2 regions of the Paenibacillus sp. FSL M7-0134 genome follow, and region 2 is predicted to be linked to the other one. Evidence: a T-box and tRNA genes for the amino acid it is inferred to sense, from the RefSeq annotation. Region 2 holds a T-box; the other holds one or more tRNA genes.

Region 1 (8,388 bases), 1.3 Mb from region 2:
AGGATCGCGGACAATCGCACGGCCCAGAGCGACACGTTGGCGTTGACCACCGGACAGCGCTTTAGGTTTACGTTCCAGCAAGTGCTCGATATCGAGTATTTTGGCAGCTTCGCGTACTTTCTTGTCGATTTCTTCTTTCTTAACTTTGCGCAGTTTCAGACCGAACGCCATGTTCTGGTACACGCTCATGTGCGGATACAGGGCGTAGGATTGGAATACCATCGCGATATCGCGGTCCTTTGGAGCCACGTCGTTCACAACACGATCCCCAATGTACAATTTACCATCTGAAATTTCCTCCAGACCAGCAATCATACGAAGTGTAGTAGACTTCCCGCAACCGGAGGGACCAACCAATACGAGGAATTCTTTATCTCGAATGTCCAAATTGACATCAACAACCGTAGCTTTATCTGCACCCGGATATTGCTTGAAAATATGCTCTAAACGTACACCAGCCATAGCTTTTGCCTCCTAAGATCGAGTTATGAAATCGAATACATTTCTTACTTGTATCTTACCCTAGTCCTTGTAGCGTGGCTATTCGCAAACTGCACAAAGATGCTATTTCCTTTTTGTCACTTTGTACAATAGGAGATAGAGCTTGACCAAAACCGCATCATTAAACGTCCGCACGTCCAATCCGGTCTCCTGTTTGATCTTATCCAAACGGTAAATCAACGTATTTCGATGCACATACAGACGCTTAGCTGTCTCACTCACATTACAATCCAATTGAAAAAAGATATCTAATGTAGCCATCGTTTCTGAGTCTTCCAGTATGACAGATGATTTCATTACCTGCTCTAAAAATAGTACGCGTTGTTCCTTGGGAATGCGGTTTAACAGCCTTTCTAAATGAAGCTCCCATGAAAAGTGGATGTGCTCTGTTACATGAAAAATCTTGCCCAGATGTATCGTCTCCCATAACAAATTCAGCTCTTGGGGAAGACTTTGCAAAGGGATCGAAGGCTTAGAAACCGCCAAATGGAATACACCCACCCACTCATTCGCAATAAGCTCATATAGGCCCAAGCTAAAAGCCGTAAGAACCTCCTCCAGCGATTCCGTAAAATCTGCATCCCTGGACTCAGTGTCTTTATCCCGTTCATCGTCAGCTCCTAATAAAAGCTCCTTTTTAGCCATAATCAGCCAAGACTGTTCGTCCAATGGAGTAAGTAACACATCCCCTCCAAAATAGCTCGCGAACAATCGATGAAGCTGCGTATAAGTAATAGCCCCCTCCTGTGTTCCCTCGCCATTCAGTAAAATCGGAACCATACACGCTGATAGCGAATCACGAAGCTGCAATTCATCAGGAACCTCTTCTTCCCTGTTTAAATTGGCAGCCTGCTGTATGAGCCATTGTCCAAAACGATTCATCCGCTCTTCCTCGCTATAAATCGGGTTGTCCGACAATTGTGGACCGTTCTGCCAGACCTGCTCCATGTTCCCCAATAGCGCTTCTACCAGTTTCCGTTCTCGATCCGTCAAATATCTGGCCTCTACCACAAAGGCAGCCAGTTCACCTGCCGACGCACGAAACGGAAAATATAACTTGTTGTCACGGACAAACGATCTATCCGGAATAACTGAATCGGCTGTCTCTCCCTCTGCCATCACTTCCGGGCACCAAGGCACTATGGTAAAAGGCGCTTGAATAATATTCTGAAGCTGTTGCTGAATCCATTCTGTATCCAGAGTCACGCGATCACCACTTCACTTTTTTTAGAATATAGAATAAGCACTGAGCGAACATAATGAACTCATTATAACCTGTCGATACCGTAAAATAAAAAAGCTATATAAAAACATAACTTAAAACAATACAAAAAAAGCCATCAACCTATAGTTGATGACTTCTGATGAGCCATGAAGGACTCGAACCTTCGACACCCTGATTAAAAGTCAGGTGCTCTACCAACTGAGCTAATGGCTCGTAAAACTGGTGGAGGATGATGGATTCGAACCACCGAACCCGTAAGGGAGCAGATTTACAGTCTGATGCGTTTGGCCACTTCGCTAATCCTCCATATAAAGGTGGCTCGGGACGGAATCGAACCGCCGACACGAGGATTTTCAGTCCTCTGCTCTACCGACTGAGCTACCGAGCCATACCCATTAACAAAAAAATAAAGTGCGGAGGGATACCCCTTCCCACTTTAGTACGGAAAAACTATTGAATTGAAAAATGGCGGAACTGACGGGATTCGAACCCGCGATCTCCTGCGTGACAGGCAGGCATGTTAGGCCTCTACACCACAGTTCCCTAGATTTTTCAAAATTCAAAAATGGTGCCGGCGAGAGGACTTGAACCCCCAACCTACTGATTACAAGTCAGTTGCTCTACCAGTTGAGCTACACCGGCACAATGGTGGAGGCTGAGGGGATCGAACCCCCGACCCTCTGCTTGTAAGGCAGATGCTCTCCCAGCTGAGCTAAGCCTCCTGGGTATGTATGGTAGCGGCGGAGGGGATCGAACCCCCGACCTCACGGGTATGAACCGTACGCTCTAGCCAGCTGAGCTACACCGCCATAACATAATATTTCGCTAGCTTGTCCTAAATGGCGGAGAGAGAGGGATTCGAACCCTCGCACCACTTTCGCAGTCTAACCCCTTAGCAGAGGGTCCCCTTATAGCCACTTGGGTATCTCTCCATATAAATGGACTCGCTTAGCAAAATTCCGCAAGTTATTCTTTAAATCAACAAAGTGATTTGGAATATCAAGCGCAATTTCAAGGTTACACCCTGAAAACTGGATCCGAAACTTATTTGCGTTTTATTTAGGATAAGCCCTCGACCGATTAGTATTGGTCAGCTCCATGCATTACTGCACTTCCACCCCCAACCTATCTACCTCGTCGTCTTCAAGGGGTCTTACTAATTGGGAAATCTCATCTTGAGGGGGGCTTCACGCTTAGATGCTTTCAGCGCTTATCCCTTCCGTACATAGCTACCCAGCGGTGCTCCTGGCGGAACAACTGGTACACCAGCGGTACGTCCATCCCGGTCCTCTCGTACTAAGGACAGCTCCTCTCAAATTTCCTACGCCCACGACAGATAGGGACCGAACTGTCTCACGACGTTCTGAACCCAGCTCGCGTACCGCTTTAATGGGCGAACAGCCCAACCCTTGGGACCTACTTCAGCCCCAGGATGCGATGAGCCGACATCGAGGTGCCAAACCTCCCCGTCGATGTGGACTCTTGGGGGAGATAAGCCTGTTATCCCCAGGGTAGCTTTTATCCGTTGAGCGATGGCCCTTCCATGCGGTACCACCGGATCACTAAGCCCGACTTTCGTCCCTGCTCGACTTGTAGGTCTCGCAGTCAAGCTCCCTTCTGCCTTTGCACTCTTCGAATGATTTCCAACCATTCTGAGGGAACCTTGGGGCGCCTCCGTTACTCTTTAGGAGGCGACCGCCCCAGTCAAACTGCCCACCTGACACTGTCCTCGCACCGGATCACGGTACCAAGTTAGAACCTAGATACGATCAGGGTGGTATCCCAAGGATGCCTCCCTTCAAGCTGGCGCTCAAAGTTCTACGGCTCCCACCTATCCTGTACAGATCGTACCCAAATTCAATATCAAGCTGCAGTAAAGCTCCATGGGGTCTTTCCGTCTTGTCGCGGGTAACCTGCATCTTCACAGGTATTAAAATTTCACCGGATCTCTCGTTGAGACAGCGCCCAAGTCGTTACGCCATTCGTGCGGGTCAGAATTTACCTGACAAGGAATTTCGCTACCTTAGGACCGTTATAGTTACGGCCGCCGTTTACTGGGGCTTCGGTTCATAGCTTCGCCCGAAGGCTTACCACTCCCCTTAACCTTCCAGCACCGGGCAGGCGTCAGCCCGTATACTTCGCCTTGCGGCTTCGCACAGACCTGTGTTTTTGCTAAACAGTCGCTTGGGCCTTTTCACTGCGGCCCCCTCGGGCTATTCACCCTACCGAGGCACCCCTTCTCCCGAAGTTACGGGGTCATTTTGCCGAGTTCCTTAACGAGAGTTCTTCCGCGCGCCTTAGAATTCTCTTCTCGCCTACCTGTGTCGGTTTGCGGTACGGGCACCTTCTCCTGGCTAGAGGCTTTTCTTGGCAGTCTGAGATCATGACCTTCGCTACTACAATTTTCGCTCCCCATCACAGCCCAGCCTTAACGATGTGCGGATTTGCCTACACACCAGCCTCACTGCTTAGACGGACATCCATCAGTCCGCGTCACTACCCTACTGCGTCACCCCATTGCTCATAACGGATTACGGTGGTACAGGAATTTCGACCTGTTGTCCTTCGACTACGCCTATCGGCCTCGCCTTAGGTCCCGACTTACCCTGAGCGGACGAACCTTCCTCAGGAACCCTTAGGCTTTCGGCGGATCTGATTCTCACAGATCTTTTCGTTACTCATACCGGCATTCTCACTTGAATGCAGTCCAGCGCTCCTTACGGTACACCTTCAACCCGCATTCAACGCTCCCCTACCCCTGATGCAAGCATCAAGCCATAGCTTCGGTGGTGTGTTTAGCCCCGTTACATTTTCGGCGCAGAGTCACTCGACCAGTGAGCTATTACGCACTCTTTCAATGGTGGCTGCTTCTAAGCCAACATCCTGGTTGTCTGTGCAACTCCACATCCTTTCCCACTTAACACACACTTGGGGACCTTAGCTGATGGTCTGGGCTGTTTCCCTTTCGACAATGGATCTTAGCACTCACTGTCTGACTCCCGGAACTAAATCTATGGCATTCGGAGTTTGACTGAGCTTGGTAACCCTTGCGGGCCCCGCACCCAATCAGTGCTCTACCTCCACGATTCTATTTCCGAGGCTAGCCCTAAAGCTATTTCGGGGAGAACCAGCTATCTCCGGGTTCGATTGGAATTTCTCCGCTACCCCCACCTCATCCCCGCATTTTTCAACATGCGTGGGTTCGGGCCTCCAGTGCGTGTTACCGCACCTTCACCCTGGACAGGGGTAGATCACCCGGTTTCGGGTCTACGTCCACGTACTCATTCGCCCTATTCAGACTCGCTTTCGCTGCGGCTTCAGCTCTTCACCTTAACCTTGCACGGGAACGTAACTCGCCGGTTCATTCTACAAAAGGCACGCCATCACCCATAGATCGGGCTCTGACTTCTTGTAAGCACACGGTTTCAGGATCTATTTCACTCCCCTTCCGGGGTGCTTTTCACCTTTCCCTCACGGTACTGCTTCACTATCGGTCGCCAGGGAGTATTTAGCCTTGGCAGATGGTCCTGCCGGATTCATACGGGGTTTCACGTGCCCCGCACTACTCGGGATCCGTCTCGGAGAGAACAAGTTTTGAACTACAGGGCTTTTACCTTCTCTGGCGGGCCTTTCCAGACCTCTTCATCTAACCGGTTCCTTTGTAACTCCATGTGAGACGTCCCACAACCCCAAGGAGCAAGCTCCTTGGTTTGGGCTAATCCGCGTTCGCTCGCCGCTACTGACGGAATCACTATTGTTTTCTCTTCCTCAGGGTACTTAGATGTTTCAGTTCCCCTGGTCTGCCTCTATTCTGCCTATGTATTCAGCAGAAAGTGACTGTCGATGAAGACAGCCGGGTTTCCCCATTCGGACATCCCCGGATCAAAGCTTGCTTACAGCTCCCCGAGGCCTTATCGTTGTTCGCCACGTCCTTCGTCGGCTCCTGGCGCCTAGGCATCCTCCGTGTGCTCTTTGTAGCTTAACCTAGTATTTACATGGTAAATACGATTTGCTTTGAATTTCGGTTCAACACTTACGTGTGAATGAAATTCAAGGCAGCTACCTTTATTTCACTTGTTTACACAAGATCAGCTTAAAGGAATATTCTAAAACGCAATTTCGTTTCGGTATCCAGTTTTCAAGGTGCAATGATAATAAATCTTTTTGGTGGAGCCAAGCGGGATCGAACCGCTGACCTCCTGCTTGCAAGGCAGGCGCTCTCCCAGCTGAGCTATGGCCCCAAAATAAAATATAAAGTTATATGGTGGGCCCTAGTGGACTCGAACCACCGACCTCACCCTTATCAGGGGTGCGCTCTAACCAGCTGAGCTAAGGGCCCATAATAAACCACCAAAGAAGTTCTTCTTTAGTGGTTGCGCTTGGCGACGTCCTACTCTCCCAGGACCCTGCGGTCCAAGTACCATCGGCGCTGGAGGGCTTAACGGTCGTGTTCGGGATGGGTACGTGTGGAACCCCTCCGCTATCGCCACCAAACGTTCGAGAGTTTGAGCTCTCAAAACTGAGCAACGAGTGAGTAACAGGCCTAAACCTGAGTTTTGAAGCTTACGCTTCATATTTGAATGTTTCCATTGCAGGAAACGATTCTCCATAGAAAGGAGGTGATCCAGCCGCACCTTCCGATACGGCTACCTTGTTACGACTTCACCCCAATCATCTACCCCACCTTCGGCGGCTGGCTCCCTTGCGGGTTACCCCACCGACTTCGGGTGTTGTAAACTCTCGTGGTGTGACGGGCGGTGTGTACAAGACCCGGGAACGTATTCACCGCGGCATGCTGATCCGCGATTACTAGCAATTCCGACTTCATGTAGGCGAGTTGCAGCCTACAATCCGAACTGAGACCGGCTTTTCTAGGATTGGCTCCACCTCGCGATTTCGCTTCCCGTTGTACCGGCCATTGTAGTACGTGTGTAGCCCAGGTCATAAGGGGCATGATGATTTGACGTCATCCCCACCTTCCTCCGGTTTGTCACCGGCAGTCTGCTTAGAGTGCCCAGCTTGACCTGCTGGCAACTAAGCATAAGGGTTGCGCTCGTTGCGGGACTTAACCCAACATCTCACGACACGAGCTGACGACAACCATGCACCACCTGTCTCCTCTGTCCCGAAGGAAAGGCCTATCTCTAGACCGGTCAGAGGGATGTCAAGACCTGGTAAGGTTCTTCGCGTTGCTTCGAATTAAACCACATACTCCACTGCTTGTGCGGGTCCCCGTCAATTCCTTTGAGTTTCAGTCTTGCGACCGTACTCCCCAGGCGGAATGCTTAATGTGTTAACTTCGGCACCAAGGGTATCGAAACCCCTAACACCTAGCATTCATCGTTTACGGCGTGGACTACCAGGGTATCTAATCCTGTTTGCTCCCCACGCTTTCGCGCCTCAGCGTCAGTTACAGCCCAGAGAGTCGCCTTCGCCACTGGTGTTCCTCCACATATCTACGCATTTCACCGCTACACGTGGAATTCCACTCTCCTCTTCTGCACTCAAGCTCCCCAGTTTCCAGTGCGACCCGAAGTTGAGCCTCGGGATTAAACACCAGACTTAAAGAGCCGCCTGCGCGCGCTTTACGCCCAATAATTCCGGACAACGCTTGCCCCCTACGTATTACCGCGGCTGCTGGCACGTAGTTAGCCGGGGCTTTCTTCTCAGGTACCGTCACTCTTGTAGCAGTTACTCTACAAGACGTTCTTCCCTGGCAACAGAGCTTTACGATCCGAAAACCTTCATCACTCACGCGGCGTTGCTCCGTCAGGCTTTCGCCCATTGCGGAAGATTCCCTACTGCTGCCTCCCGTAGGAGTCTGGGCCGTGTCTCAGTCCCAGTGTGGCCGATCACCCTCTCAGGTCGGCTACGCATCGTCGCCTTGGTAGGCCTTTACCCCACCAACTAGCTAATGCGCCGCAGGCCCATCCACAAGTGACAGATTGCTCCGTCTTTCCTCCTTCTCCCATGCAGGAAAAGGATGTATCGGGTATTAGCTACCGTTTCCGGTAGTTATCCCTGTCTTGTGGGCAGGTTGCCTACGTGTTACTCACCCGTCCGCCGCTAGGTTGTTTAGAAGCAAGCTTCTAAACACCCCCGCTCGACTTGCATGTATTAGGCACGCCGCCAGCGTTCGTCCTGAGCCAGGATCAAACTCTCCATTAAAGACCAACCGAAGCTGGTTTATAGAAAGAGCGATAAGCTCATTTTGAAACTGACGAGATAAAAATATCTCTTGTTTGATTTTGCGAACAAAATCGTTTTACTCACTCGTTGTTCAGTTTTCAAAGATCAAACCTGCATTATGTCTTACTTTGTTTCACCACCGCATCTCAGCGGCGACTTGATTAATATAACACACATTCAGGATTTAAGTCAACACTTTTTTAAAATTATTTTTTAATTTCATTCAAATGTTGTTCTCACAAAAAATTCCCGGGCTTTAAGGGCCGAGAATTAATGTATCACATTTTTGAATTCGCCGTCAACTATATTTTAAAAATAGAAACAATAACATTTAAGTTTTCATATGGCCTGTCCGAATAATACTATTTTCAATCCCAGTAAAAGGACAATCCCAGGCAAACCTAATATCGTTACCGCCCCCATTGTCACTGGATTGATCGGGATGTACACCTGCGTAATCCACCCTGAATAAT
Region 2 (8,388 bases):
TTGTCATTGTTTTAGCGACTACGCAAGGATGCTAACACATCCTCCATATCAGGAGGGATCGGTCTGTTGAATTCCATGTACTCTCCAGTGGATGGATGCTTAAAACCCAGTACCGCCGCATGCAGCGCCTGACCATCCATACGAACCCCTTTACTACGTCCATACATAGGGTCGCCAACCAATGGGTGTCCAATAAATTTCATGTGAACACGAATTTGGTGTGTGCGTCCTGTTTCCAATTGAAGTTCAAGCAGGGTATAATCCCCCAAACGTTCAATGACGAGAAAATGGGTGACTGCATGCTTGCTGTTACGTTCCGTCACTGTGAACAATTTGCGATCACCCGAATCGCGGCCAATCGGAGCATCTACCGTTCCCTGATCGTGGCTCAAATGACCGTGAACTAAGGCTATATATTTTCGAGTCACACTATGATCCTTAAGCTGTGCTGCAAGTGATGCGTGAGCCTGATCATTTTTAGCCGCCATTAGCAGTCCTGATGTATCCTTATCAATACGGTGAACAATACCAGGACGTAATTCCCCGTTGATGCCGGAAAGATCGTGGCAGTGGTACATCAGTGCGTTAACCAATGTTCCCGAAGAGTGTCCCGGTGCAGGATGCACGACCAGACCACGTTGCTTGTTAATAACAATAACGTCCGAATCCTCGTAAACGACATCCAACGGAATATTTTCCGGTACAATATCTACACTTTCTGGCTCCGGTACCGATAATACAATACGATCTCCTTCAGCCAGCTTGTAGTTCGCCTTGATCGCCGTACCGTTCACCAACACCCGACCATTTCCGATCCACAGCTGTATCTGAGAACGAGACACTTCCTTCATTTCTTCGGCGATATATTTGTCTATACGTGTTTTGGCATCCACGGAATCCGCTGTCCATTCCAGAGATTCACTCTCCAGTTCGTCTTCATAAGACAGACCTGCGGCTTCGCCGTTTTCATTCACTTCGCTCATGCTATGACTTCCCTTCAATGCTATCATTGCCATTTCCTTTTTCCCGACGCGATTCCAGCAATGTATCCAAAATAATCAGTGCTACACCGATGACAATCGCCGAATCTGCCACATTAAAAATCGGGAACGTATAGCTTCCAAAATTGAATTGCGCAAAATCAACCACTTCACCTGAAATAGCCCGATCCAAAAAGTTACCGACTGCTCCCCCCAGCACCAAACTTAGCGCAACAGGAAGTAGCTTTTGTCCAGCCTTGACTGTTTTTCGCAGGTACCAGACGATACCGATCACCACTACAATTGTAATCACGATAAAAAGCCAACGTTGACCTTCCAAAATCCCAAAAGCGGCTCCACGATTACGATGGGAGGTGATTAAAAAGAAATTGCCGATGACTGGTATTTGCTCGTACAATTCCATCCGCGTAGCCACCAAATATTTGACTCCCTGATCAATCAAAAAAATAATTAGCGCAATACCAAAATAAATCACAGTCCTTCGTCACTCCGATCCGCTTATATCCGTTGTTGAACCCATTTATTGTAGCATAAGCGTTCTCAGATCGTCCACGAAACCCGCAAGCATCAAGTACAGATCATCTATAAAATGAACTCCACTGCATTTGATTAGAATTTCCTATGTAAAAGAGGCCTTCCCGGTGCAAACTACAAGGAGCATACTCGACACAACGCATGCGCATGTAAACCTAGAACAAGGAGAGGATTCCATGTCCCCATTGACGGAGCAACAATTGCAGGGCTTGCGTAACGAACTGCTGGAACGCAAAAAAGAAATTGAGCATCGTTTGCAGGACAACGGCCATTACGGACTCGGCGATTCCCAACGCGATCAAACCGGCGAGCTTTCTCCTATTGATAACCACCCAGGAGATCTGGCTACTGAAACCTACGAGCGAGCCAAGGATATTTCCTTACTGGAGCACGACGAATTCCAATTAGAACGCATCGAATCAGCTCTGATGGCCATGGAAAAGGGGACGTATGGCATTTGTGCCGCCAGCGGTAAACCCATTCCCTATGAGCGCCTACTGGCTGTTCCCTATACCATTTACTGTAAAGAGTACAGTCCCGAAACAGAAGTGTCTAACCGCCGCCCAGTAGAGGAAGAATTTCTCGCTCCCTCGTTCGGCAGAACGAGTCTGGATGAGCGTGATGATCAAAACGGCTTCGACGGTGAAGATGCCTGGCAGATCGTCGAAAATTGGGGTACCTCTAACACACCAGCCATGGCCGAAAGTGGAGAAATCCACAGTTATGATGATATGGAAATTGAAGCAGGCGATGATAATATGGGCTTCGTAGAGCCATACGAAAGCTTTATTGCTACTGACATTTATGGACAAAATGTATCTGTTATTCGCAGCTCCATTTATCAGCGTTATATCGAAGATGGCGAGGGCGAAGGTCTACTGGAGCCGGATACGCACGAAGACGAATCATGAACTTCAAAGTGGAGATCGCTGCCTAATAGGTGGTAAGCTCCAATTGTCGCTGTACGATCCGTACAATATCAGCGATATAATCACCGATAATCGGCAAATTCAACGCTCCGAGCACTTGCAGCACATAAATAATGGTAGCGGCAAAAAAAGTAAAACCTAGCGCGATGCCGATTCCCCGGGAAACGCCTGATATTAGATTTAGCCAGAGTAATCGCCAAGGCTTATTCAGCAGCAAAGCGTAATCTGCAATACGTGTCCGTTCCATCTGCTCTGACACAGCACGTATCAGCTTTTCAACACGACTTAATTGCTCTGCCTGATTACCTGTTTTGCTTTTATCTGCGGCTACGGCAGCCCCTTCTCCGTTCACCCCTCGGAGACTCCTTCCCTGTCTACGCCTTGATCGTGCCGTCATATGCACAATCCCCCTTTCCCATGGCTGCCCTGAACGCAGCAAACGAGCCGAAGCACGTAACGGAGAAAACCCGTTTCCGATGCTTAGGCTCGTTTTTATATGCTGCCTGTTATTGTATTATGGGACAGGGGGCTTGTAATTATTCCCCAATATGAACGCCGATGGTTTTACCGTTCACTTCCACATGTTCTGCCGGTTCGGCTTGACCAAATGTCACAGTAGTAACCAATACGTTCTCACGCAACACAGAGTCGAAGCTTTCGATGGCCAGACGCAGCTCATTATCTACATCCAACGTCAACGCCACATACTTTTCAATCGGCAGATCCAGTTTTTTACGATAATCCTGTACCGCACGAACCACTTCACGTACCCAGCCCTCTTGCTCCAGCTCCGGCGTAATGTCTGTGTTCAACGCTACCGTTAAGCCATAACCGGAAGCAGAAGCGAAGCCTTCTTTCGCTTTTTTCTCCACCAGCAGTTCTTCGGCCGTAACTTGCAGCTCTTCACCTTCTGGAGAAGCGACGTTTAACACTCCTTTTTCTACAACAGAACGGGTATCCTCAGCAGACATTCCTTTGAAAAAGTTTTGTAGGAAACCGACATTTTTGCCGTATTTCTTGCCTGCTACTTTCAAATTCAGTTTCAGTGTAAAATCTACAAAGCCGCTATCGTCCGTCTCAACATGAATATGCTTCACGTTAATTTCATCTTTGATGATTTCCTCATAGCCACTCAGTTCAAAATCCTGATCCATGGACAGAATCAACTCGGACAACGGTTGACGCGTTTTCAAACCCGTTTCGTTGCGGACGTTACGCGCCAATTCGACGACACGACGTGCCGTTTCCATGTCTCGTTCCAGTTCCAGATCGATCAAGGACTCATTGGCAGTCGGATAATCATCCAAATGAACACTTTCCCCGTTGCTCAGATTGAGGTAAATATCCTCTGCAAGCAGTGGTGTAAACGGCGCAAGCAGTTTGGCAGTCGTTAACAGCACCTCAGTCAGTGTACGGTATGCATCCAGCTTATCTTCTGTAAGACCATTGCCCCAGAATCGGTCGCGTGAACGACGGATATACCAATTGCTCAGCTCATCAACAAACGATTCAATTGCTTTAGATGAGTTCAGGAAGTCATTTACAGCCAGCGCTTTGTCCACTACCAAAATGAGGCTGTTCAGACGGGACAAAATCCAACGATCCAACTTATGAGCCGATGGTTTGAACGGATGCTGTGCCGGATCAAATCCGTCGATATCCGCATACAAGGTCAGAAAAGCGTGTGTATTTACAAGCGTATCCACCAGCTTCGATTTAGCCTCACCTACAATGCCTTTGGAAAAACGTTTGCTATTCCATGGTGCACTATCAGACAGCAATGCCCAGCGGAAAGCATCTGTACCGTACTCGTCAATCACTTCCCACGGATCAATAACATTACCCTTGGATTTAGACATTTTCTGCCCCTGCTCATCCAGTACATGGCCTGTCGCCATGACAGCTTTATAAGGAGCTTTGCCAGTCAGCATAGTCGAAACCGCAAGCAAGCTATAGAACCAGCCACGAGTCTGGTCAATCCCTTCACAGATCATATCTGCCGGAAATTGCTGCTTGAACGTTTCATTATTTTCAAAAGGATAATGATGCTGTGCAAACGGCATGGAGCCACTATCGAACCATACGTCGATTACTTCCGGTGTACGAGTCATTTCGTATTTACCGCATTGGCTACGAACCTTAATATCATCTACATATGGTTTGTGCAGCTCGATGTCCGCTGGTACATCGCCAATCGCACGTTCCCTCAATTCAGCAATACTATGTGGAGCGAACTGTTCTCCAGTTTCTTCACAAACCCAGATGTTTAGCGGTGTACCCCAATAGCGATCGCGACTGATGTTCCAATCCACCAGTTCCTCCAAAAACTTGCCAAAACGTCCTTCACGTATATGCCCCGGGTACCATTCGACTTCGCTGTTGTTGGCAATCAGTTGATCCTTGATCGCAGTTGTTTTGATAAACCAGCTGTCCATAGCATAGTACAATAATGGAGTATCGCAGCGCCAGCAGAACGGATAGCTATGCTCGTATTTTTCCTTGCTGTACAGCAAGCCTTTTTCGGACAGCATTTTAACAATATCTACATCACAGTCTTTCACAAAACGGCCTGCAAAATCAGTGATTTCCTCTACATAGTTACCTTGGAGATCCACTACGTTGATGAATTCAACACCATTTTCACGACATACCCGGTAATCATCCTCACCATGCGCTGGAGCCATATGAACGATACCTGTACCACTGGAGTCTGTTACGAACTTCGCACCCAGAATCTGATTACCCTTCTCAACCTGAAAATACGTAAATGGCGGGGTATACGTTTGGCCAACCAGTTCTGAACCGGATAGTGTGCCAATCACTTCATGATCGCCTTTAATTACGTCCTCAACCAGATTTTTAGCAACGATGTATACACCGTCTTCCTGCTTCACACGTGCATATTCCAGTTCAGGGTTGACGGCGAGCGCCACGTGACTCGGCAAGGTCCAAGGTGTTGTCGTCCAAGCCAGTACATATTCACCACTGCTATGCAACTTGAATTTCGCCGTGGCACTCAGATCCTTCACATCTTTGTAGCCCTGCGCTACTTCATGAGAACTTAGCGTCGTCTGACAATCCGGGCAATACGGACTCACACGATGACCACGATACAACAGATCTTTTTCATGAATTGTCGCCAAAATGTTCCATACGCTCTCGATGTAGTTATTATCCAAAGTAATGTACGGGTTATCGAGGTCTGTCCAGTATCCGATCGCTTCGGTTAGATCACGCCATTGTTGCTCATACTCAAACACGCTTGCCTTACATTTCTTAATAAACTTTTCAACGCCATATTCTTCAATTTCAGGCTTGTGGGAGATTCCCAGTTGCTTTTGTACACCCAATTCTACTGGCAAGCCATGCGTGTCCCAGCCTGCCTTACGTACGACGCGGTATCCCTTCATTGTCTGATAGCGGCCTACAAAATCCTTAATTACACGTCCCAGCACGTGACCGATATGCGGTTTACCGTTAGCTGTTGGTGGGCCCTCATAAAATACAAAATTTGGCTTTCCTTCACGATTTGTGATGGATTTACGGAATGTGTCCTCTTGTTTCCATTTGCTCAGGATGCGCAGGTCACGGGACCGTGCTTTTTCTTTAACATCCACTCTGTTCATACTGTCATACTCCCTCTCTGCTCATCATTGATTTCCCTAGCATTTCCTAAAAAAAGCAACAAAAAAAGCCCCATCCCTGTAAAGGGACGAGACTGTGCTCGCGTTACCACCCTGATTCCGTAAAAACAGACCATTCTAAAAATACAGTCTCATCACGGCTCTCTGAGCCCCACTCAACTACAGCAGGGCGCCATTATAACGCATGGCAAACGGTGATTGCTTACACACGCCATAAATCTTAAGCGCTTCAGCTCACTTCTCCGGGAGGATCTTCGGTCATGTTCTGAACGTTGGCTTGCACCGGAAGGCCAACTCTCTGAGGGACAAATCATGACGTACTCGTTCCCATCAACGAATTAAACATGTTAAATTCATCGAATATTAAATCAGCAACATCGTTGCCTTGAATAACAACCATCAGCCGACGGACGGATAATCATTGAATTCAGTATAGTATTTACAGTTATAGCCTGTTTAAAGACAAAAGTCAACCCTAACAAAGCCTAATAAAAGCTTGTCAGAAATGAAATTAGTAAATTTCTTTCATCTCACGCTCGCGCTCCAGTACTTCGCGTTCCCGGTTTTCAAGGGCTTCCCAGCCGTCTTGGCTTAACAAGTCAAGCTGCGCTTCCACCAGTGTACGAAACCGTGCTCGGTAAATCGATGCCTGCTTCTTCAGTTCTTCAACCTCCAACGCGATCTTGCGGGATTTAGACAATGCTTCGTTCACAATACGGTCCGCATTTTTTTCCGCTTCCTTCACGATCAGTTGGGATTCTTTCTTGGCGTTGTTACGAACTTCATCAGCCGCTTCCTGCGCCACGATAATCGTCTTACTCAGCGTATCCTCAATGGTCGCGAAATGATCGAGCTTCTCCTGTACGTTCAACAACTCGGTGCTCAGTTCTTTATTTTCACGAATAACGCCCTCGTAATCTTTGATCACCTGATCCAAAAATTCATTAACCTGATCCTCATCATAACCGCGAAGCCGGCGGGCAAATTCCTTGTTATGTATATCCAATGGCGTTAATGGCATGCCGTCCACCTCCTATAAGATTGACAAAAATTACATTTTCCGCGTCACGACGCTCACTATCATCTATCGGTCATCATACCCCGTTTTGTGAATACTGTACAGAGCAAAATCGTTCCAGTTCTTCGCTATAGCTTAATTCTTTCGACAGAAAGTTCGTGATTCCTGCCTACAGCTATACAAACTTACCAATTTTGACACGGAATCTTCCCTTTTTTGTCATCCCGTCTGTTTCTAGCACTTTGAAACGCCCAAAACCCTGCATGGAAATAACGTCCCCAGCTTTAAGTGGAGTGGATGGATTCTCCTCCACCTTCCAATTTACCCGGCACCGTCCCGCCCGAATCGGTGTTAATATTTTACTGCGGCTTAGCTTGTACACATCGCTGGCAATACCGTCCAGCCGCAAAGAAGCGACCGTCAGATCTAGCGCCTCTAATGCAACTTCCTTCGTTCGCAGACTCGCTACAGGCAACAGTTCTGTCCATACATGAACACGATGTACCTGCTGCAAATGCATCGTCATAAAATCACCGATCTCTGAAGCTACCAATACATGGCACCCATCATCAAGTACATGAATGTCCCCGATTTTCCCACGTTTGATTCCAAGTCCCAGTAGGGCACCTAGATAATCACCGTGTTCAAGGGTACCTACTTTATGATCGTCAGATGTGATGGAAAGGACCTGAATCCCCATCTCCTCACCGTCCAAATACGAATAATCGGGCGCAATAAGCGCCCGCTTTCGTTCTGAAGCCATATATCCGCCATCTACCCTAATCGTGACCTTGTCTTCCTTCGAAGCAAGTGTCTCCAATATGTACTGTTGGCGCGGGTCCAAAAAATCAGTCAGCTTCTGCTCATGATAAGCTCCCGCATGACTGATCCATTCGGAAGCGCGATCCACATAATCCCGTTCATCCGGGTGAAAATGCTCATAAATCTCAGTTCGCATAACTCCTCCTAGACGAAATTACCAATTAAAGAAATCAAACCGTATGACGCAAAACGCAGAGCAATCAGCGCAACGATGGGTGAAATATCAATCATCCCGAAGATTGGCGGTATAAACCTGCGAAAAGGAGACAAATACGGCTCCACAAACTTGGCAAGTAAATCGCCAATTACACTCTCTCTGGCATTAGGAAGCCATGACAGCAGAACATATGCAATGATCATGTACGAATAAATCTGAAATAGCCAGTAAATTACCTCGATCAAGAAAAGTTCACCTCATTCTGTTAAGTTCTTGTTCAGTG

What was found. A T-box is a leader RNA that pairs with one kind of tRNA and senses whether it is charged. The one in region 2 lies ahead of ileS (isoleucine--tRNA ligase), so its partner is inferred to be a tRNA-Ile.
Region 1: it encodes a tRNA-Ile, which carries the amino acid that the T-box ahead of ileS (isoleucine--tRNA ligase) is inferred to sense. The anticodon was not compared.

The regions. Positions count from the first base shown of each region.
Region 1 is NZ_JBBOXV010000001.1:1,295,174-1,303,561, reverse strand. It holds gene NSQ58_RS05725 (ABC transporter ATP-binding protein) at 1-462, opposite strand, end outside; gene NSQ58_RS05720 (PucR family transcriptional regulator) at 565-1,707, opposite strand; tRNA gene NSQ58_RS05715 (tRNA-Lys) at 1,867-1,939, opposite strand; tRNA gene NSQ58_RS05710 (tRNA-Tyr) at 1,947-2,032, opposite strand; tRNA gene NSQ58_RS05705 (tRNA-Phe) at 2,042-2,114, opposite strand; tRNA gene NSQ58_RS05700 (tRNA-Asp) at 2,193-2,269, opposite strand; tRNA gene NSQ58_RS05695 (tRNA-Thr) at 2,293-2,368, opposite strand; tRNA gene NSQ58_RS05690 (tRNA-Val) at 2,373-2,448, opposite strand; tRNA gene NSQ58_RS05685 (tRNA-Met) at 2,459-2,535, opposite strand; tRNA gene NSQ58_RS05680 (tRNA-Ser) at 2,567-2,658, opposite strand; rRNA gene NSQ58_RS05675 (23S ribosomal RNA) at 2,787-5,711, opposite strand; tRNA gene NSQ58_RS05670 (tRNA-Ala) at 5,892-5,967, opposite strand; tRNA gene NSQ58_RS05665 (tRNA-Ile) at 5,989-6,065, opposite strand; rRNA gene rrf (5S ribosomal RNA) at 6,104-6,220, opposite strand; rRNA gene NSQ58_RS05655 (16S ribosomal RNA) at 6,339-7,894, opposite strand; gene NSQ58_RS05650 (pro-sigmaK processing inhibitor BofA family protein) at 8,255-8,388, opposite strand, start outside.
Region 2 is NZ_JBBOXV010000001.1:2,560,429-2,568,816, reverse strand. It holds gene NSQ58_RS11490 (RluA family pseudouridine synthase) at 12-983, opposite strand; gene lspA (signal peptidase II) at 985-1,476, opposite strand; gene NSQ58_RS11480 (TraR/DksA C4-type zinc finger protein) at 1,712-2,446, shown strand; gene NSQ58_RS11475 (DUF5665 domain-containing protein) at 2,469-2,861, opposite strand; gene ileS (isoleucine--tRNA ligase) at 3,001-6,090, opposite strand; T-box leader at 6,170-6,451, opposite strand; gene NSQ58_RS11465 (DivIVA domain-containing protein) at 6,620-7,129, opposite strand; gene NSQ58_RS11460 (YlmH family RNA-binding protein) at 7,302-8,084, opposite strand; gene NSQ58_RS11455 (YggT family protein) at 8,093-8,350, opposite strand; gene NSQ58_RS11450 (cell division protein SepF) at 8,358-8,388, opposite strand, start outside.